Regions from separate parts of the Bradyrhizobium sp. ORS 285 genome, predicted to be linked through region 1. Evidence: predicted binding sites of a transcription regulator. Region 1 holds the regulator's gene; each other region holds the start of a gene.
The links. Region 1 encodes PhoB, which activates phosphate uptake and scavenging genes when phosphate is short. Its sites were predicted from a motif close to TGTCATNNANCTGTCAT; they were not measured.
Positions count from the first base shown of each region.

Region 1 (7,021 bases):
TCGACAAGGCCAGCACGTTCTCCAGTTTATCGGCGAACACCACGCGCTCGAGGAAGCCGCGAAACGAAGCTGCAATCGCGTTCAGCCGAATGCGCTCGCCGAGCTCGATGGCGCGCGTCGTACCGCCGGGCTGGAACGCCAGGCTGTGCGGCCATTTTCCGGCGATCACGCCCATGATCTCCAACAGCCGCGCCCGCGCCGGCAGCGCCTCGCGCGCGGCATTGCCCTTCGTCGCAGTGAAGCGCTCGGCGGCCGCGGCGTGCCACGCGTGAGACGCGTAGGAGTCGCGGGCGAAGTCGGGCATGAAGAAGATGTAGAAGTGCGTGAGATGATCGGCGGCATTCTCTGCCGCGTGCGCGATGTTGGTCGCGAGCACGCCGTTCGGCGCGGACAGCACGCCCATCGCCTGACGCAGCGCGGCTGCGGCGGCGATCGACTGTGACACCGAGCAGATGCCGCAGATGCGCGGTGCGATCACCAGGGCGTCCAGCGGCGGCCGCCCTTCCAGGATCTGCTCGAAGCCGCGGTAGAGCGGCGCGGTCACTTCGGCGCGAGCGACGCGGCCGCTCTCGACATCGAGACGGACCTCGAGATCGCCCTCGACGCGGTTGAACGGGCCGACCGTGATCCGCGTCATGAGCTGCGCTTGTCGCCCGACCGGCTCGGCGGCACCACGACGTGGTCGGCGGTCGCATTGACGCGCACGCGGCGCGGCGTCGCCGATTTCGACAGCGCGGCCAGCGCGACGAACCACGCCTTGGGCATGTCGGTGGGGAGGCCCACAGGGATGCCGGCGAGCTTCGCGGTCTGCAGATAGTTCTGCGCGGTCTCGAAGCCGGGCGAGGTGCAGGCGATACAGGCATAGCCGCCCTTGGTGCAGGAGCCGCCGCCGTTCCAGGAGCGCTGATTACAGTCGCCGACGGCTTGCGTGGCGCGGCAGCCGAGATGCTCCATCAGGCAGCCGCGCTCCGACATCGTTTCCGCGCTCGCCTTGAACTCGTAGAACTCGTTGCGCGAGCAGCCGTGATGCGCGAGATGGTTGGCGATGAAGGTCGGACGTCCGACGGCGTCGAGGCCGCCGCTCGTCAGGTCGCCTGATGTCAGCGCCAACAAGCTTTCCATGACCCAGCCGGGATGCGGCGCGCAGCCGGCGATGTTGATCACCGGCAGTCCGCGCTTGGAGCGGAAGCCTGTGCCGAGCGCGCCGCCGCCGTCGCTGCCCTCGAACTGCAATCCGACCGCATCCGTCGGGTTGATCCCGGCCGCGGGAATACCGCCATACGCCGCGCAGCTGCCGACGGCGATGACGTAGTCGGCGAGCGGGGCGAGGTCGAGCAGCCAGTGATAGATCGAGCGGTTGGTACCGGCGAGCATGTTGAAGCGGCCGCTCAGATTGGGGCCGCGCGCGACCGAACCTTCGAGCACCAGGAGATCGAGCCGCTCGCGGCCGTCGCGGATCGCGTCCAAGAGCTCGACGACTTCGTCGCCGGTTTCCTCGCTGACGGAAGGGTGCCAGATCAGATCGATGCCGGATTGGCGCAGCTCGTCAAACCAGCCGGAGGCGCCGCTTTCCAGGATCGACATGGTGCAGCCGCCGCAGCTCGCGCCCTGCAGCCACAGCATCCTGGTCATTCCCTCCGCGCCGGCCATCGTGAGGTCCCGCCGTCAGCACAGCTCTATGCTGTCGTGTTTGGTATCTCTGCGGGATTTAGCGTCCCCGCACGAAGGGTGGCAAGCGCCGCGTCGGTTTGGGAACCGCGCGGGCGGCGGTTGAAGAACACGGCGCCGGCCCAGATCAGTCCGAACAGGCCGACCGCGACGATCCCAAGATCGGCAATTCCATCACCGAGCGCGGCTGCAAACTCCGCCCAGGTTCCGGTCAGACCGAACAGCGGCGCCAGCAGCGTGGCGGCCTCGACTCCGCCGATCACCAGCGCAATCGCCACCGAGAGGCCGGTGATCACCAGATTGTAGCGTCGCTTGCGCGCGGGGTCGGTCAGCGCCCAGCGGTAGGCGCCGACCATCAGCATGCCGTCGGCGGTGTCGACGGTCGCCATCGCCGCGGCGAACAGCGCCGGGAACACCAGCACATGCGCCAGACTCGCCCCGCGCGCAGCCTCGGTGGCGGACAGGCTGAGCAGGCCGATTTCGCTGGCGGTGTCGAAGCCGAGGCCAAACAGAAAGCCGAGCGGATACATGTGCCAGGCACGCGACACGACACGCAAGACGGGCCGCAGCAGACGGATGAGGAGGCCGTTGCCGGGGGCAGCTTCAGGGTCGGGGCGTGGTGAGCGGCGCCAGAGGTTCACGAACAGAACGAGATTCGCCAACGCGATCAGCAGCAGGAAACCGGCTGAGACCGACGTGCCGATGGCGCCGCCGATCGCGCGGATGGCGCTGTCCTCCCGCAACAGATCGGCACCGGCCACCAGGCTCACCACGATCGTGGCGATCACGACGACGCTGGAATGGCCGAGCGCGAAGTAGAGACCGGCCGCGCGCGGCTTGTCGCCGTCCTGCACCAGCTTGCGGACGACGTTGTCGATCGCGGCGATATGGTCCGCATCAACCGCGTGGCGGAGGCCGAGCAGCCAGGCCAGCAGCGCGGTGCCGACGATGGCGGGACGGTCGGCGTAGAGCGCGAAGGCCCAGGCCCAGGCGAGCGCGTTGGCGAGCACGAGGCTGGCCAGCAGCGCCATCGTCCGCGCGCGCTCCGTGCGGAGCGGGGTGGCGAGCGCGGCGGGGGGCCGAGGATGATCAATTGGCAAAATCGTCATACTCGGACAGGAGAGCAAGACCCGCGCCAAAAGGCAAGGCTCGCGCTCCCACGCGCAAATCCCGTGCAAATCAATCCTCGCGGCCCCGTCGAGCCTGGATTGACCTCTTCCCTTGGCAAGGCGCTATCCGGTCAAGCTCAAACATTGACCAGCCGACGACCAACTCTTCTCCTCTGTCTCCCCTCACCGCGCCGAGGCGCTCTGCGCGGCGATCTCGCGCCGCACCGCCGCCTCGAATTGGCTGGCGGGCGCGGCGAACATCAGGCGGGTCTCCTCGTGGAACGCCGAGAAGATGCCGACAACGGCCGGCACGCCGTTGATCTCGGCGAGGATCGGCGAGCCCGAATAGCCGAAATTGGCGAGGCAATGCACGGTCAGCAGACGGGCGTCCCTGGTCATGCCGGCGCTGCAATTCCTCTGCCCGGTCGGCGAATAGCGCCGCTCCTGGCCATAGCCGATCTCGGAAATGGTGCCGGCCTTGGTCGCAGCCGCGAGCTCGTCGCGGCTCACGGACTTCACCGCGACCGGCTTCGACGGCAGCGCGTCCTTCAGGATGATCAGCGCCCAATCGGCCGGCGAGCGGTCGGTCGACCATTGGTCGTGCTGGGTCGGGATGAAGTCGGGCGCCACGATCAGCTTGTCGGCGACCGATGACGCGGCAGGGGTGCCCTTGTTCATGCCTGCCAGGAAATGGACATTGCCCGGGCTGACCTGGGCGAGGCCGTTGAACACGCAATGCGCCGCCGTCAGCACCACGCGGGGCGCCACCAGCGTGCCGGTGCAGGAGCCTCCCGTGCTATATTGCGCCACGGTCACGACACCGATCGACGATGCCGGCCAGGAGGTGGGATCGACGACATCGCCAAAATGCCGGTCGAGCCCGAGCAGCTGTTCGGCGCGCGGATTGGCAATGCCGGCATCGGCCGATTCCGGCTTCGCCCGCCACGCCACAATCGTCTCCTCCGCCTGCCGCCGCTGCGCCTCGCTGAGCTTCACGCGCTGAATCTCGCGGCCGGCAGACCTGACGCCGTTGCGTCCGGCCATCACCAGCCAGGCATACCCCTGGATGACATCCCGGGTCATGACCTGGCCATCGAGCATCATCAGGCCGAGCATGTATTGCGACTGGGCAAAGCCCTGTGCGGCGGCGCGGTTGAACCAGCGCGCGGCTTCGCCGTGATCGCGGCCGGCGCCTTCGCCGTTGAAATAGGCGATCCCCAGATAGTGCTGGGCAATGGCGAGTCCCTGATCCGCGGCCTTGCGGTACCAGACCAGCGCCTCCGCCTGATTGCGCGCGACGCCCACGCCGAAGGCTTGCATGAAGCCGAGATCGAATTGCGCCCGCGCATCACCCTTGGCGGCGAGCGGCTGCAGCCGGCGCAACGCCACCGCCGCCTGGCCATTCGACGCAGCAGTGACGGCGTCCTCGAGCTCGGCGGCCGTGACACCCGCGATGCTGCCGAGCAGCACGGCGAGACTTATGAGGATGGTCTTGATCAAGGGCGTCCGCTGAGACCGAAACATCGGCTGCTCAGCAGGCACGATCAAGACGGCGGCGGCGTGGCGGAAAGCGGACCGCAATGTCCTTAATCCGGCCCCCTCGCGTCTCACACCCGCTCCACCCTCAAGCCTGCTTCTCCCTCAGGCCTGCTCCGACTTGACGAACCGGTCGTCCAGCGCATAGCCGGCGCCGCGCACGGTGCGGATCGGATCCTGCTCGCGGCCAGGATTGAGCAGCTTGCGCAGGCGGCCGATGTGCACGTCCACCGTGCGCTCGTCGATATAGATGTCGCGACCCCAGACGCTGTCGAGCAGTTGCTCGCGGCTGAACACGCGGCCGGGATGCTCGAGGAAGAACTCGAGCAGGCGATATTCGGTCGGGCCGAGATCGATCGGCCGGCCCGAGCGCGCGACGCGGCGCTTCTCGCGGTCGAGCTCGATGTCGCCATAGGACAACACAGTCGCCAGCCGCTCCGGGCTCGCGCGACGCAGCAGGCCCTTCACGCGCGCCAAGAGCTCCGGCACCGAGAACGGCTTGACGATGTAGTCGTCGGCACCAGTCGCGAGACCTCGGACGCGCTCGCTCTCCTCGCCGCGTGCCGTCAGCATGATGATCGGCAGCTGCCGGGTCTCGGTCCGTGCCCGCAGGCGGCGGCACAGCTCGATGCCGGACAGCCCCGGCAGCATCCAGTCGAGCACGACGAGATCGGGCACGCGCTCCTTGAGCCGCGTGTCGGCCTCGTCGCCGCGCGCCACGGTCTCGACCTCGTAGCCTTCGGCTTCGAGGTTGTAGCGCAGCAGCGTCGTCAGCGCCTCCTCGTCCTCAACCACCAGAATTCGCGCACCCATGTCGAAATCGTCTTTCTCAGTTGCCGGGGATCGTGGTCGCGAAGCTGGTCATGTCGCCCTTCGGGCGCTTGTCCATGATCTGCTGACCCTCGATCATATAGAACACCGTCTCGGCGATGTTGGTGGCGTGGTCGCCGATCCGCTCGATGTTCTTGGCGCAGAACATCAGGTGGATGCAGAACGAGATGTTGCGCGGGTCTTCCATCATGTAGGTCAGGAGCTCGCGGAACAGCGAGGTGCAGATCGCATCGACCTCCTCGTCGCCCTTCCAGACCGTCATCGCCGCCGGCAAATCATGCGCGGCATAGGCATCGAGCACCGTCTTGACCTGCGACTGCACCAGGTCGGTCATGTGCTCCAGGCCGCGGATCAGCTTGAGCGGATGGAAGTCGCTCTCCAGCGCCGCAACGCGCTTGCCGATGTTCTTGGCGAGGTCGCCGATCCGCTCCAGATCAGTGGCGACGCGCATGGCGCCGACGATCTCGCGCAGATCGACGGCCATCGGCTGACGGCGGGCGATCGTCAGCACCGCGCGCTCCTCGATGATGCGCTGCAGCTTGTCGACCTCGGCGTCGGCGGCGACCACCTTCTGGCCGAGGGCCACGTCGCGCCGCACCAGCGCATCGACGGAATCGACGATCAGCCGCTCGGCGAGGCCGCCCATCTCCGACACCAGCCGGGTGAGATCCTGCAGATCGCTGTCGAACGCCTTGGCGGTATGTTCACTGGCCATGTTGATCTCCTGAAGAATGCTGTCGGCGTCAGCCGAACCGGCCGGTGATGTAGTCCTGGGTCCGCCGATCGCTCGGCGAGGTGAAGATCTTGCTGGTGTCGTCGAACTCGATCAGCTCGCCGAGATACATGAAGGCGGTCTTGTCGGAAACGCGCGCCGCCTGCTGCATGTTATGGGTCACGATCGCGATCGTATAGTTCTCCGCGAGCTCCTGGATCAGCTCCTCGACCTTGGCGGTGGAGATCGGGTCGAGCGCCGAGCAAGGCTCGTCGAACAGGATCACCTCGGGCCGGACGGCGACCGTGCGGGCGATGCACAGGCGCTGCTGCTGGCCGCCGGACAGCGACAGGCCGGAGGCGTTGAGCTTGTCCTTGACCTCGTTCCACAGCGCGCCGCCGCGCAGCGCCTTCTCGACCCGATCGTCCATCTCGGACTTCGAGATCTTCTCATAGAGCCGGATGCCGAACGCAATGTTCTCGTAGATCGTCATCGGGAACGGGGTCGGCTTCTGGAACACCATGCCGACCCGCGCACGCAGCAGGTTGAGGTCGAGCTTGGGGTCGAGGATGTTGGTGTTGTCCAGCATCAGCTGGCCGGTGGCGCGCTGGCCCGGATAGAGGTCGTACATCCGGTTGAAGATGCGCAGCAAGGTGGACTTGCCGCAGCCGGACGGGCCGATGAACGCCGTGACCCGGTTGGTGCCCAGCGTCAGGTTGATGTTCTTCAGCGCGTGGTGATCGCCGTAATAGAAGTTCAGGTTGCGCGCGGTGACCTTGGCCGGCGCCTCGGGGAGCGGCTGGCCGTGAAGCGCGTGATTGGGCTGACTGACGGAGACGGACAGTTCGGTCATTTCGTTTTCCTCTCGGCGCCGAGAATGCGTGCACCGACGTTCAGGGCGAGCACGGCCAGAGTGATGAGAAGGGCTCCGCTCCAGGCCAGCTGCTTCCAATACGCATACGGGCTCTGGACGAAATTGTTGATGGTGACGGGCAGGTTCGCCATCGTCTTGGAGAGGTTGAGGCTCCAGAACTGGTTCGACAGCGCGGTGAACAACAGCGGCGCGGTCTCGCCGGCGACGCGGGCGGTCGCGAGCAGCACGCCGGTAATGAGGCCGGATCGCGCCGCGCGATAGGCGATGCGGCGGATCACCAGCGAGCGCGGC
Region 1 covers NZ_LT859959.1:1,492,717-1,499,737, reverse strand. Annotated here, with positions in the region: gene BRAD285_RS06610 (nickel-dependent hydrogenase large subunit) at 1-637, opposite strand, end outside; gene BRAD285_RS06605 (uptake hydrogenase accessory protein HupU) at 634-1,650, opposite strand; gene BRAD285_RS06600 (HoxN/HupN/NixA family nickel/cobalt transporter) at 1,677-2,777, opposite strand; gene BRAD285_RS06595 (trypsin-like serine protease) at 2,961-4,277, opposite strand; gene phoB (phosphate regulon transcriptional regulator PhoB) at 4,419-5,126, opposite strand; gene phoU (phosphate signaling complex protein PhoU) at 5,143-5,859, opposite strand; gene pstB (phosphate ABC transporter ATP-binding protein PstB) at 5,888-6,709, opposite strand; gene pstA (phosphate ABC transporter permease PstA) at 6,706-7,021, opposite strand, start outside.

Region 2 (7,021 bases), 740 kb from region 1:
TCTGGCGGCGTAGGGGCCGAGCTTGACGCCGCCGGATCGATTGTCAACATGCCGGCCGGTCAGGCATCTGCCTTTCGTGTCCGACAACAAGCAAGAAACCAGGAGGTCGCCTGTTCATGGCCGCGAATTCCAAGCGCGTGTTCTATGTCAAATATCTCGCCCATCCGATCTTCAGCGAGCTGCTGGCCGCGCGTCCCGACGTCCGGCTCGACCGGCTGGAGAATGACAGCGCCGAGGCCGACACGGCACAGGTCCTCGCGGCGGCCCATGCCTACCAGATCGGTGCGGCCCGCGACGAGTTGGCGCCGCGCTTCCATGTCGACGCGGATCTCCTGCGACGTGCGCCGGGCCTCCTGATCGTCTCGAGCAACGGCGCGGGCTATGATCCGGTCGATGTCGAGGCCTGCACGGCGGCCGGCGTGCTGGTCGTCAACCAGTCCGGCGGCAATGCGCACTCGGTCGCCGAGCACACGCTGGGAATGATGCTCACCCTGTCGAAGCGCATCATCCAGTCCGACCGCCGCCTGCGGCGCGAGCCCAACGTCAACCGCAACGATCTGATCGGCAACGAGGTGCAGGGCCGCGTAGTCGGCATCGTCGGGCTCGGCAATGTCGGCCGAAGGGTGGCCGAGCTGTGCCGCGGCCTGCTGGGCATGACGGCGCTGGCCTATGATCCGTATCTGTCGGCCGAGGAGATCGCGGCGCGCGGCGCGGAGAAGGTGGACCTCGATGAGCTGATGCGTCGCGCCGACTTCGTCTCGATCAACTGCCCGCTGACCCGGGAGAGCCGCGGCATGATCGGTGCGCGGGAGTTCGCGTTGATGCAGCCGAGCGCCTATTTCGTCACCACTGCGCGCGGCTTCATTCATGACGAGGACGCGCTGCTCGCGGCCCTGACCGAGCAGCGCATCGCCGGCGCCGGGCTCGACGTCTGGGCCAAGGAGCCGCCGCCGCCGGACCATCCGCTGCTGCAGCTCGACAACGTCTTGGCGAGCCCGCACACCGCCGGCGTCACCCGCGAGGCGCGGCAGAACATGGGCCGCATCGCCGCCGAGCAGCTGCTCGGCGCCCTCGACGGCGGCCGGCCGCCGCGCCTGATCAACCCCGAAGCGTGGCCGCGCTACAGCGCCCGGTTCCGCGAGGCGTTCGGAGTGACGCCGGACTAGCCGGGAGAGGCGCAACACGAGGAGAAGATTTCATGCGTCGCAGGCTGCAGCGCAGCAATGAATCTTCTCTCCGGAGCGGCGGCGGCGAAGCAGTCATTGCTATTTTCGCCGCCGTCTCGACAGCCGCCAGGCGGCCGATCATTTTTGCCAGGAGCGCCATGAGCTTGAGCCTGATCTTTCGCTCGGCGCCGAAGGGAAAATGGTCCGATGCGCCGTCTGAATGCCATCCTGAAATCCGCTCCTGGCCGCGTGCGGCGCGCGGTCTCCAGGTTCGTCGCCATCGCCGCCGCGAGCCTGCCTGCCGCCGGCGCCTGAGCGCTGGTTCCGTCTGCTGCATCAAATATTTGCGTCGGCCGCTTGATATCGGTCAACAGCGGACCGCGAGGCGCGGTAACATCAGCTTCGAGCACTGCTTCAAGGGCAGGGAGGTTGCATGTCGCGCTATGTCATCCATTTCATGAAGGACGTGCTGGGCGAGAACGGCCGCCAGTGCGAAATCTGCCAGAGCACGCTGGAGGTTGAGGCCGAGAGCGAAGGCGAAGCGGCAGAAATCGCCAAGCAGGAATTCTGCAAGACGCAGAATTTGCGCGACTGGTCGCTGCACGCCGACCGCATGCAGGTGAAGGCGGCGGACTTCCCGTCCTGACGGAAAGGCTCAGCGGGCTGGCGCCTCGGCCGAGCCGGGGCCGAGGGAGCGCTGGACCATCACCGTGTCGGACCAGCGGCCGTAGCGGTAGGCGACACCCGGCAGCAGGCCGACCCTGATGAAGCCGAAGCGCTCGTGGATGCCGAGCGAAGCGGTGTTGTCGGCATCGATATAGCCGATCATCCGCCGATAACCGGCGGCGGCCGAGGCATCGATCAGCGCCTGCATCAACAGCCGGCCGACGCCGCGGCCGAGATGCTCGTGATGGACATAGATCGAGTGCTTCACCGCGAAGCGATAGGCCGGCCGCTTCCGGAACTGCACCACATAGGCATAGCCAATGACCTCGCCGCGAAACGTCGCGACCAGATGCGGCAGGCGATGATTGCGCAAATTCTTGCGCCGCTGCTTGAGATCGTCAGGCTCCGGCGCGCCGGTGCCGGCCGCGCTGTCCTCGACACCGCGGCGGATGTGCCGCCGGTAGATCGACAGCATCGCCTCGACGTCCTCGTCACGCGAGGGCCGGACGAGGACTTGCGGTTCGGTCTCGAGCGCCGGGATCGTGGTGTCCATGGAAGGAATTACTCTGCGCAGACATAGGTATGGAGCCGGATCCGGCCGGACTCGTCGACCTCCTTATACAGTCCCTGAATCTCGACGTCGAAACCCGGGAACGTGTTGAAGGCGCGCTCGAACATCTTGAGGTAATCGATCATCGGCTTGGCGCGCTCGGACAGCCGCTCGCCCGGCACGATGGTGGCGATGCCCGGCGGGTAGACCACGAAGGGCGTGGTCGCGATCCGGCCGGCGATCTGGTCGATCGGCAGGTAGTCGACCTCGTTGCGCATCAGCGCCCGCGCCGCTTCGCGCGGCGACAGTGCGATCTCCGGTAGATGCTGCGGCTGGAATTGTTTTGCCTGCAATGCGCTCACCTCGGCCTCGCGGTAGAAGCGGTGCATCTCGCCGCAGAGGTCGCGCAGCCGCACCTTGCCGTAGCGGCCGAAGCGGCGGCGGGTGAACTCGGGGATGGCGTCCTCGAGCAGCACGTTGTCGTCATGCAGCCGCTTGAAGGCGACGAGTCCGCTGATCAAGGTGCCGGCCTTGCTGGCCTCGACACCCGGCGTCAGCAGGAAAAGCAGCGAGTTGAGGTCATTCTTTTCGGCGACGATCCGGTTCTCGCGCAGATATTGCGCAACGACCGGCGCCGGGATGCCGTGCTCGGCATAGCCGCCGGTGGCGCGGTCGAAGCCGGGGGTGAGCAGGGTGAGCTTGTTCGGATCGGTCATGGCGAAGCCGGGGGCGAGATCCGGAAAGCCGTGCCAGGCCTCGCCCGGCGCGAGCTGCCAGAGCGAGGCATCGGTCGCGAGCTGGTCTGTCGAGATCGCCTCCCAGGCGACGTCGTGGCGGCCACCGGGGCTCGCTGCATCGGGGATCGAGACCCGGTCGGGCACGAACGGCTCGAAGAACCAGCGCCGCGCCGGATCCTTCTCCTTCTCGTCGAACTCCCGGCGCATCGCCCGGATCTTCTTGCGCAATTCGATGCCGAGTCGGATCGTGTCGTCCCACAGCACCTCGCCCGAGCGGCCCTTCATCATCTGCGCGCCGACGTCGAGCGAGGCGAACAGCGGATAGAACGGCGAGGTCGAGGCGTGCTGCATGAAGCTTTCGTTGAAGCGGCGATGCTCGACCCGGCGGCGCTGGCCCTTGATGTGGCGGTCCTTGATGTGGATCTGTGACGCCTGCGAGAAGCTCGCGAGCTGCTTGTGGGTCGATTGCGTGGCGATGATGCCAGGCGCGTCGGGCCCGAGCTCGGACAGGCCCATCGCGAAGCGGCCGGCATAGAGCGGGTGGAACTTCATGAAGCCCGCCCAGGCCTCGTCGAACATGATGTAGTCGCAGAGGTGCCCGATGCGCTTGAGGATCATCTCGGCGCTGTGGATGGTGCCGTCATAGGTGCACTGCTCGACCACGGCGACGCGGAACGGCCGCTGCTTGCGCCAGGCATCGGGGTCCTTGACCAGCGGATTGTCGCGGATCTGCTGCCGGAGATGCTCCTCTTCCAGGAGATCCCAGCGCATCGGGCCGATCAGGCCCCAGGCATTGCGGACCGTGGAGACATAGATCGGAACGCCGCCCGAAATCAGCAGCGCGCCGTGATGCGCGGCCTTGTGGTTGTTGCGGTCGAACAGCACGAGGTCGCCATCGGTGACCAGCGATCCCAGCACCACCTTGTTGGAGGTCGAGGTGCCGTTGAGCACGAAATAGGTCTTCTCGGCGCCGAAGATCTGCGCCGCCTCCTTCTGCGCCCGCAACGCCGGACCCTCATGGGTGAGGAGGTCGCCGAGATCGAGCACGGAATTGTCGAGGTCGTCGCGGAACACGGCCTCGCCGAGATGCTCGACGAAGATCCGGCCGATCGGGCTGCGGCTGTAGAACACGCCGCCATTATGCCCGGGACAGGTCCAGAGCTGGTTGCCTTCCTCGGCATAGTCGACCAGCGTGCCGAAGAACGGCGTCTTGAGCGTCTCGGCATATTGCTTGAGCCGGCTGATCAGATTCTTGGCGATGAACGCCGGCGTCTCCTCGGAGAGGAAGACGTAGCCATCGATGAAGTCGAGCACCTCGACCGGCAGATCCTCGAACCGCTTGCGGCGAATGAGGAGGATGATCGGGAAGTCCAGGCCGCGCCGCCGCATCAGGTTGATCAGCGACGCCGTCTTGCCCTCCAGCCCCTTCTTGCCCCAGTCCACCACCATGCAGCCGATCGCAGCATCCGTCTGCACCGCGATCTCGGCATCCTCCAGCTTGCGGGCGCGCACGACCTCGAAGCCCGAGCGCTGGATCTCCTCGATGATCTGATTGAAGCGGACGCCGGCGAGATCGTCGGTCTCGAAGACGGGTGCGGCGAACAGGAAGGTGAAGCGGCGGAAGTAATCCATGGACGTCTTTCGAGCTGGGTGGGGCAGCCACCTGTCAACGCGTTCGATGACAGTTGCATGACAGTCGGGCCGTCGGCCAGCGCCGGTTCTGCCGACGACCCCAGCTCCGTTCGCGTGCTGTCGCTTGGCGGCGGTGGCCCGGCAGCGCTTGTCATGGCGGTGAGGCGGTGGCAATCGTCGGATCCCGAGCAACGCCAAAAGGACAGATCGTGCTCCCTGACTGGATCAATTCGGAGTGTCCGGCGCCGTCCGAGGCGCACCGAAAAGCCGCCCTCGCGCGCCAGGCGCAACTGACCAAGCCGCTCGGCGCGCTCGGCCGGCTGGAGGAGGTCGCGGTCGAATTGGCGGCGCTGCAGGCCGTGGAGCGGCCGGGTGCGGATCGAGTCCCCGTGGTGCTGTTCGCCGGGGACCACGGTATCGCGGCGCAGGGAGTTTCGGCCTATCCGCCGGAAGTGACCGTGCAGATGCTGCACAATTTCGCTGGCGGCGGCGCGGCGATCTCGGTCCTGGCGCGGACTTTGGGCTGTCCACTCGAAGTGGTCGACGTTGGTACGTTGGCCGATGAACCGGTGCGCGGCGTGGTCGTCGACAAGCTGCGGCGTGGCACGCGCGACTTCAGCATCGAGCCGGCGCTGACGCCGGACGAGGTGGCCTACGCCTGCGAGGCGGGGCGTCGGGCGGTCGCACGGCAGTCCGATCACGCACCTGACCTTGTGATCTTCGGCGAGATGGGGATCGGGAACACCAGCTCGGCGGCGGCGATCGCAGCCGCGCTGCTCTCCTGCGCGCCGGCCGACATCGTCGGCAGTGGTACAGGGCTCGATGCCGATGGACGCGCTCGCAAAGCCGTGGTGATCGCCAAAGCGCTGGCCCGGCATGGCGTCACCGCTGACGCCGTGGCGGATGTCCTGGCTGCCGTCGGCGGTCTCGAGATCATCGCGATGGCCGGAGCGATCATCGCGGCTGCGCAGCGGCGCTGGCCGGTGCTGGTCGATGGCTTCATCGTCTCGGTCGCGGCGCTGGTGGCGGTCAGGCTCAATCCGTCGTGCCGGCCTTGGCTGCTGTTCTCGCATCGCTCGGCCGAGCGCGGCCATGCCCTGGTGCTCGATGCGCTCGGCGCGCGTGCGCTGATCGATCTCGACCTCAGGCTCGGCGAGGCCTCGGGCGCGGCCACCGCGCTGCCGATCATTCGGCTCGCCTGTGCGCTCCACCGGGGCATGGCGACTTTTGCGGAGGCCGCCGTCTCCGGGCGCGAGGCCTGATGCGGCTCGACCTGCTGCGGCATGGCACCACCGGGCGCGATGGCTATCTCGACGGCCGCACCGATCCGCCGCTGAGCGAGGCGGGCTTCGAGCAATTCCGGCGGCAGACGCAGAGCAGGGCATGGCGCCGCATCGTGAGCTCGCCCTTGGCGCGGGCGCGTGCGGCAGCGGAGGACTATGCCCGACAGGCTGGGGGCGAGTTGCACGTCGATCCCGATTGGAGCGAACTGCATTTCGGACGATGGGACGGACGCAAGCGCAGCGATATCGTAAGCGACCCGGAAGGGGCCGCCTTGCTGGAGACCTTCTACGCAGATCCCGCCGTCGCAGCGCCCGACGGGGAGAGCTGGGCCGATCTGCAAGCAAGGGTGTCGCGCGCGGTGGACCGCGTTCTCGCTACGCCCGAGCCTGCGCCGGTCCTCGTTGTCACGCATGGCGGCGCGATCCGCGCCGCGCTGACGCATCTGCTCGGCTGGCCCTTGCACCAGCTGTGGAGTCTGCGCATTCATCCCGGCACCCGTCTCACGCTCGAAGCCGGGCAGAGCGCGGATGGCGCGCCGTGGGCCGAAATCGTCGAGATCATCCAGCCATGAGTTTGCGTGAATTCTGGATCGCCCTGCAGTTCCTGACGCGTCTGCCGACACCGCGCGTGGCGGACTCTCGGCCTGATGATCTCGCGCGGGCGTCGATGTGGTTTCCGGCCGCGGGCCTGGTGATCGGTGCCTGTCTCGCGATTCTCGCCCGGGTCTTCCAGAGCGCCGATCCGTGGATTGTCGCGCTCGCCGTGCTCGTCGGCTGGATCTGGATCACCGGCGCGCTGCATCTCGACGGGCTCGGCGATGTCGCCGATGCGTTCGGCGCCTCGCATGGCAAGCCCGAGCGTTTCGTCGCCGTGCTCGGCGATCCCCATGCCGGCAGCTTCGCCGTCGTCGCGATCGCGCTTCAGATCGCTACGAAGCTGGTGTTGATCGCGGAGCTGGCAACCGGGCCGACGGCCTGGGCGCTGGT
Region 2 covers NZ_LT859959.1:2,236,835-2,243,855, forward strand. Annotated here, with positions in the region: gene BRAD285_RS10135 (hydroxyacid dehydrogenase) at 117-1,166, shown strand; gene BRAD285_RS35330 (hypothetical protein) at 1,199-1,627, shown strand; gene BRAD285_RS10140 (hypothetical protein) at 1,600-1,812, shown strand; gene BRAD285_RS10145 (GNAT family N-acetyltransferase) at 1,822-2,385, opposite strand; gene BRAD285_RS10150 (Orn/Lys/Arg decarboxylase N-terminal domain-containing protein) at 2,394-4,751, opposite strand; gene cobT (nicotinate-nucleotide--dimethylbenzimidazole phosphoribosyltransferase) at 4,961-6,013, shown strand; gene BRAD285_RS10160 (histidine phosphatase family protein) at 6,013-6,606, shown strand; gene cobS (adenosylcobinamide-GDP ribazoletransferase) at 6,603-7,021, shown strand, end outside.
Region 2: BRAD285_RS10150 (Orn/Lys/Arg decarboxylase N-terminal domain-containing protein) is a predicted target of PhoB. The motif match lies at 4,798-4,814, and genes of this name have one in related genera.

Region 3 (7,021 bases), 1.9 Mb from region 1:
TCGCCTGGCTGGCCGGCCAGTAGAAGAAGATCAGTGTGATCGCGAGCTGCGGCGCCAGCAGCAGGTAGGGCAACAGCTTGCCGTTGAAGACGACCGACTTTTCCATGGAGCGCGCCGCGAGAGGGTGAGATGCGAGGCTTCCCCTCGGTCCCGAGGGGAAGCCTCTGTCACGGACTTACTTGGCCGTTTTCTCGAAGGTGCGCAACATCGCATTGCCGCGGGCGACGGCGGAGTCGAGCGCCTCCTTGGCGGTCTTCTTGCCGGCCAGCGCCGCCTCGATCTCTTCCGACCAGACGTCACGCATCTGCACCATGTTGCCGAAGCGCAGGCCGCGCGAATTCTCGGTCGGCTCCTTGTTGGTCAGCTCCTTCAGCGGCGTCTGCAGGGTCGGGTTCTTCTCGTAGAAGCCGTCCGCCTTGGTCTTCTCATAGGCCGCCTTGGTGATCGGCAGGTAGCCGGATTCCTGGTGCAGCTTGGCCTGGCGGTTGGTGTCCGACAGGAAGGTGAAGAACTTGGCGATCCCCTTGTACTCGTCGGCGGTCTTGCCGCCCATCACCCACAGCGAGGCGCCGCCGATGATCGAGTTCTGCGGGGCGCCCTGGGCTTCCGGATAATACGGCATCGGCGCCGAGGTGAAGTCGAACTTCGCGGTGTTCTTGGCGGTGGCGTAGTAGCCCGACGAGGTCAGGAAGATCGCGCATTCGCCGGAGCCGAAGCGGCTCTCGGAGGCCGAGCCGCGCCCCGAATAGTCGTAGGTCTTGTCCTTCTGCAGCTCGACGAGGTTCTGCAGATGCTTGACGTGCAGCGGGCTGTTGAACTCCAGCACGGTGTCGAAGCCATCGAGGCCGTTCGCTTTGGTGCCGATCGGCACGTTGTGCCAGGCGGAGAACTGCTCGATGTTGGCCCAGGACGCCCAGGCGTTGGAGAATCCGCAGGTGTCGTGGCCCGCGGCCTTGAGCTTCTTGGCGGCGTCGAACACCTCCGGCCAGGTCTTCGGGATCTCGGCGACGCCGGCCTTCTTCAGCTCGTCCTTGTTGATCCACATCACCATCGACGACGAGTTGAACGGGAACGACAGCATGTCGCCCTTCGACGTCGAGTAGTAGCCGGTGATCGCCGGCAGATAGGCCTTCGGATCGAACGGCTCGCCGGCTTCCTTCATCAGCTCGTAGACCGGCTTGATCGCGCCCTTGGCGCTCATCATCGTCGCGGTGCCGACCTCGAACACCTGCATGATGTGCGGCGCGTTGCCGGCGCGGAACGCGGCGATGCCGGCATTCATCGTGTCGGGATAGGCGCCCTTGAAGGTCGGCACGACCTTATAGTCGCTCTGCGACGTGTTGAACTCTTCGGCGAGCTTGTTGACGATATCGTTGTTGCCGCCGGTCATGGCGTGCCACCACTGGATTTCAGTCACCGCGAGTGCGGGCGAAGCAGCAAAACCAAAGGTGGCTGCAATGGCAGTGGCAGCAGCAAAGTGTCGAAATGACATCAAAAAGATCCTCCCATGAACGTCATCGGTCGTGGCGGCCGTTAACAGCGCCAGATGACAGTTATGTGAATGTATAGACGTATGACCTGACGCGGGAAAGCCACGCGCAGTGCGTCCACGAAAAGCGGTAAATCGCGTCTCTCCGTCACCGCGTCGTGGTGCGACGCGATGACGGAGCGCGTGCGATGCGATCAGCGCTTGCGTTCCGTGCAGACGGTTCCTGCGGCCCGCAGCGCGTCGATCTCGCTCGGCGTGTAGCCGAACTCGCTCAGCACCTCCTCGGCGTGCTCGCTGTATTTCGGCGGCGTGGAGCGCAACGTCGGCTTGGTGCGTTCGAGCCGGATCGGCGAGGCCACGCCCTTGTACCAATCCTTCTCGATGACATCGCCGCGGTAGAGCGTGTGCGGATTGGTCAGTGCCTGATCGATCTTCTGCACCGGGCCTGCGGGCAGGCCGGCCGCGAGCAGGCGGTCGCACAGCGGCTCGGCCTCGAACGCGCTGAACACGGCCGCGAGCTCGGCGCGCAGCGCCTCGCGATTGGCGACGCGGTCTCTGTTCCGCGCGAAGCGCGGATCGGTGCCGAGTTCCGGACGCCCGATCTCCTTGGCGAGCTTGCGGAACGTGCCGTCATTGCCGACGCCGATGAAGATGTCGTCGGTCTTGGTCGGGAAGATCGCGTAAGGCACGAGGTTCGGATGCTCGTTGCCGGTCAGCGACGGCGGCTTGCCGTGCATGAAGTAGTTCGCGGTGTGCGGATGCATGATCGCAAGGCCAGTCTCGTAAAGCGTAACCTCGAGGAACTGGCCCTGTCCCGAGCGCTGCCGTTCCGACAGCGCCATCAGGATGCCGATTGCGGCATAGAGCCCCGTGGTGATGTCGACCAGCGGCACGCCGATCCGCATCGGGCCGCTTTCGGGCGAGCCGGTGGCCGCGATCATGCCGGTCATCGCCTGGATGATCGCGTCATAGCCGGGATTGCCGCCGCGCGGTCCGTCGGCGCCGAAGCCGCAGATGCGGCAGTGCACGAGCTTGGGGAATTTCTCGCGCAGCGTCTCGCTGCCGATGCCCCATTTCTCCAGCGTGCCCGGCTTGAAGTTCTCGATCAGCACGTCGGCCGTCTCGAGCATCTTGAGCAACACCACGCGGCCGCCCTCGGAGGCGAGGTCGAGGCCGATCGAGCGCTTGTTGCGGTTGATGCCGACGAAATAGGCCGCGTCCTCGTCGTGGAACGGAGGGCCCCAGTCGCGCACCTCGTCGCCGGCGGGCGGCTCCACCTTGATCACGTCGGCGCCGTGGTCGGCCAGGATCTGCGTGCAATAGGGGCCGCCGAGCACGCGCGTGAGATCGATCACGCGCAGGCCGGCCATGGCGCCGGGAGCAAATTGAGGGGTCATGGACATCGCGAGGTTGGTTGCAGCTCGCGGTCATTAAGCATTGCTGCGCCACTGGCGCAAACCGGCTCGCGCGAATGCAGCCCTCGCGGAAAAGCGAGAGCTGCAAGGCCGTGCGCGGCGATCTGCCGCGCCGCAGAATTCAGGCTCAGACGACGGTCAGCTTGACGTCGACATTGCCGCGGGTGGCGTTGGAGTACGGGCACACCTGGTGGGCCTTGGCGACCAGCGCCTCGGCATCAGCCTTGGCGAGGCCGGGCAGGGAGACCGCGAGCTCGGCGGTGATGCCGAAGCCGCCTTCCGAGCGCGGGCCGATGCCGACCGTCGAGGTCACCGACGCATCGGCAGGAACCTTCGGGCCGCCCTGCGAGGCCACGAACTTCATCGCGCCGATGAAGCAGGCTGCATAACCGGCGGCGAACAGCTGCTCGGGGTTGTTGCCGGCGCCGCCGCCACCGCCGAGCTCCTTCGGGGTGGCGAGCTTGACGCTGAGCGAGCCGTCGAGGGTGGCCGCCTCGCCGTCGCGGCCGCCGGTGGCCTTGGCGCTGGTCTTGTAGAGCACGTTCACGGACATGGGGTGTCTCCCGGGTTGGGTGGAGGGGAATTCAGTGAGACTGATATTGCACGCAATTCGATTGCGCACAATATAATTGTTCGGTAGAAAATTCGTGATCGGTGCGTCCAGGTCGTTGCCCGACCCTTTCCGCCCCGCCCAAGATGCACCCAACGATCCATTCCTGGTGTGACGATGCCCAAGAAGACCACCGCCGACGTGCCGCTGCAGCTCGGCAGCCAGCTTTGCTTTGCAGTCTACTCGACCGCCCACGCCTTCAACCGCGTCTACAAGCCGCTGCTCGACCGTCTCGGCCTGACCTATCCGCAATATCTGGTCATGCTGGTGCTATGGGAGCGCGACGGCCTGTCTGTGAAGGAGATCGGCGAACGGCTGTTCCTGGACTCGGGCACGCTGACGCCGCTGCTGAAGCGGATGGAGGCGCTGCGCCTGCTGACACGGACGCGATCAGCCCAGGACGAGCGTCAGGTGTTGGTCACGCTGACAGGGCAGGGCGCGGCGCTGCGGGACAAGGCGCGCGCGATCGTGCCGCCGGCGATCCTGGATGCGACGGGCTGCTCGATCGCGGAGCTGGCCGATCTGCACGGCAAGCTGGTGAAGCTGCGGGAGCGGCTGGAGGCGGCGGTGGAGTGAGGGCTCAAGCCGGACCGAGCAGGCGCTTCTTCGAAAACGCGCGGCCTGAATGCGACTTCAGATAGGCTTCGAACGCCAATGCCCGTTGCTTGTCCGGGAAGGCGCAGTACCAGACGAGCGTCCAAGGCGCGAACTTGGAGGTATGGGCTGAGCGGCCTGCGTTGTGATCCTTGAGGCGCTGTTTGATGTCCGCGCTCGCGCCAATGTATTCCTGCTCGGGAAAGGCGAGGCTCCGGATGATGTAGACGTACCACATGCAGAGGCGCTCGCGGCGATGGGTCGCTCGTCCGCAGTCTGTGGCGAAAAGGAGAGTTTGTCAGCCGACCTAAGTCCGGCTTCGCCAAGGGGCTTCGCCGGACACCACGCTTCGCCCTCAGGGCTCCGTCGTGGCTGCGCCACGCGTAGCCCGGAGGGCGAAGCGTGGTGGAGCCAGGCGGGATCGAACCGCCGACCTCTTGCATGCCATGCAAGCGCTCTCCCAGCTGAGCTATGGCCCCTGAACCGAACCGGCGGTCTGGGTGACCGCCGGGGAGCACCGTGAACCACAGTTCGCGGCTGATCTCAAGTGGCTTCGACGATTATTCTTCGTCGCCGCCGACATCGCCGATGATGTCTGTGACATCTTCGTCGCCCTCTTCCTCGTCGGCGATGAAGGTCGAGTCGTCATCCTCGTCGTCGTCGAGGGTCTCGTCGATCTCGATATCGTCTTCGGACTCAGGCACGACGGCCTTGACCTTGCCGGAGTTCTCCTCGGCATCGGCCTCCTCGAGCGACACCAACTCCTCGGCCTCGGCCGGCTCGTTCACGGTGTCCTGCGCCGCGGCGGCACGCGCCGCCTCGCCGCGCATGGCGCGGGTGGGCGCCACCGGAGCGATCGGCACGACCTCGCCGGTGTAGGGCGAAATCACCGGGTTCTTGTTGAGGTCGTAGAACTTTTTGCCCGTGGTCGGGCAAATGCGTTTGGTTCCGAGCTCGGATTTGGCCACGTGCAGGCGTCCTGGCAATGTCTGAAAAGCGGTGTCTCACTTGGCTAGTTGCCGCGCCGCTGTCAATAGCGCTTTCAACCGGATATCACGCCCGTGACGGCCGCCGGGCGCTGTGATACCTGCCGGCTCCAAAACCCGAGGATCCCGCCGTGAGCACGTCAGCCGCCCCCACTCCGCTCGAATCCCGCGCCTCCGGGCCGCTTTCGGGCACGATTCGCGTGCCCGGCGACAAGTCGATCTCGCACCGGGCGCTGATCCTGGGCGCGCTGTCCGTGGGCGAAACCCGGATTTCCGGCCTGCTCGAGGGGGAGGACGTCCTCAACACCGCCAAATCGATGCGCACGCTCGGCGCCCAGGTCGAACGCACCGGGGAATTTGCCTGGACGGTGAACGGCGTCGGTGTCGGCGGCTTCGCCCAGCCGACGGCGACACTCGATTTCGGCAACTCCGGCACCGGCTGCCGCCTGGTGATGGGCGCCGTCGCCGGCTGCCCGATCTCGGCCGCGTTCGATGGCGACGCCTCGCTGCGCAGCCGGCCGATGCGGCGCATTCTCGATCCCCTGGCGCTGATGGGCGCCAAGGTCACCGCCAGCGCCGAGGGGGGCAAGCTTCCGTTAACCCTTCAGGGCGCCAGCAACCCGATTCCGATCGAATACCGCACGCCGGTGGCCTCGGCCCAGATCAAGTCCGCCGTGCTGCTCGCCGGCCTCGCCGCGCCCGGAATCACGACCGTGATCGAGCAGGAGGCGAGCCGCGACCATACCGAGCTGATGCTCAAGCATTTCGGCGCCGAGATCGTCACCACGGCGGAAGGCAGCCACGGTCGTCGCATCGCGCTGACCGGCCAGCCCGAGCTGCGTGGCGCGCCGGTGATCGTGCCGGCCGATCCGTCCTCGGCCGCGTTCCCGCTGGTTGCCGCTCTGATCGTCGACGGCTCGGACCTCGTGCTCTCCGACGTCATGACCAACCCGCTGCGCACCGGCCTGTTCACGACCCTGCGCGAGATGGGCGCCTCGATCGAGGAGGACGACGTCCGCGGCGATGCCGGCGAGCCGATGGCCCGCCTGCGCGTGCGCGCCTCGAAGCTCAAGGGCGTCACGGTGCCGCCGGAGCGCGCGCCGTCGATGATCGACGAATATCTCGTCCTCGCCGTCGCTGCCGCCTATGCCGAGGGCACGACGATCATGCGCGGCCTGCACGAGCTGCGCGTCAAGGAATCCGACCGGCTCGAAGCCACCGCAGCGATGCTGCGCGTCAACGGCGTCAAGGTCGAGATCACCGGCGACGACCTGATCGTGGAGGGCCGCGGCCACGTCCCGGGCGGCGGCCTCGTCGCCACCCACATGGACCACCGCATCGCAATGTCCGCGCTGGTCATGGGCCTCGCCTCCGACAAGCCGGTCACGGTCGACGACACCGCCTTCATCGCCACCAGCTTCCCCGATTTCATCCCGCTGATGCGCAAGGCAGGCGCGGATTTCGCTTAAGGAGCACCATGGCCTCCGCCTTTGACCGCGACGCGCTGCTGGCGGCCTTCGACGCGATTGGACGATCGGCGGCCCAGGCGGGGGCAAAGCTGCAGATCGCGGTGTACGGTGGATCAGCCCTGATGCTGGCGAGTAACTTTCGTTTCGCGACGGAAGACGTCGACGTCTCGGAGCTGCCGAGCCCGCTTCCTGCATGGCTGGCGGCGACGCTCCATGACATCGCCCAGCGGAATGGCTGGTCGGACGACTGGTTCAATGATGGCGTCGCCTTCCACCTGAGCCCGCTGGCGGATCAGGCGGCGGACCACCTGGAGTTCGGCACTTTTCCGCGAGACGGCTCACCGCCAGGATTGGTGGTCTCCGTGCCCTCGGCCGAGTATATGCTGGCGTTGAAGCTCAAAGCGGTCAGGATCCTCGACCCCGCGCGCGGCGAGGCCGAGCGGCTCGATATCCTCAAT
Region 3 covers NZ_LT859959.1:7,387,990-7,395,010, reverse strand. Annotated here, with positions in the region: gene ugpA (sn-glycerol-3-phosphate ABC transporter permease UgpA) at 1-106, opposite strand, end outside; gene ugpB (sn-glycerol-3-phosphate ABC transporter substrate-binding protein UgpB) at 176-1,492, opposite strand; gene BRAD285_RS33220 (CaiB/BaiF CoA-transferase family protein) at 1,684-2,886, opposite strand; gene BRAD285_RS33215 (organic hydroperoxide resistance protein) at 3,032-3,457, opposite strand; gene BRAD285_RS33210 (MarR family winged helix-turn-helix transcriptional regulator) at 3,632-4,090, shown strand; gene BRAD285_RS33205 (GIY-YIG nuclease family protein) at 4,095-4,346, opposite strand; tRNA gene BRAD285_RS33200 (tRNA-Ala) at 4,512-4,587, opposite strand; gene BRAD285_RS33195 (TIGR02300 family protein) at 4,669-5,076, opposite strand; gene aroA (3-phosphoshikimate 1-carboxyvinyltransferase) at 5,226-6,563, shown strand; gene BRAD285_RS33185 (hypothetical protein) at 6,572-7,021, shown strand, end outside.
Region 3: ugpB (sn-glycerol-3-phosphate ABC transporter substrate-binding protein UgpB) is a predicted target of PhoB. The motif match lies at 1,547-1,563, and genes of this name have one in related genera.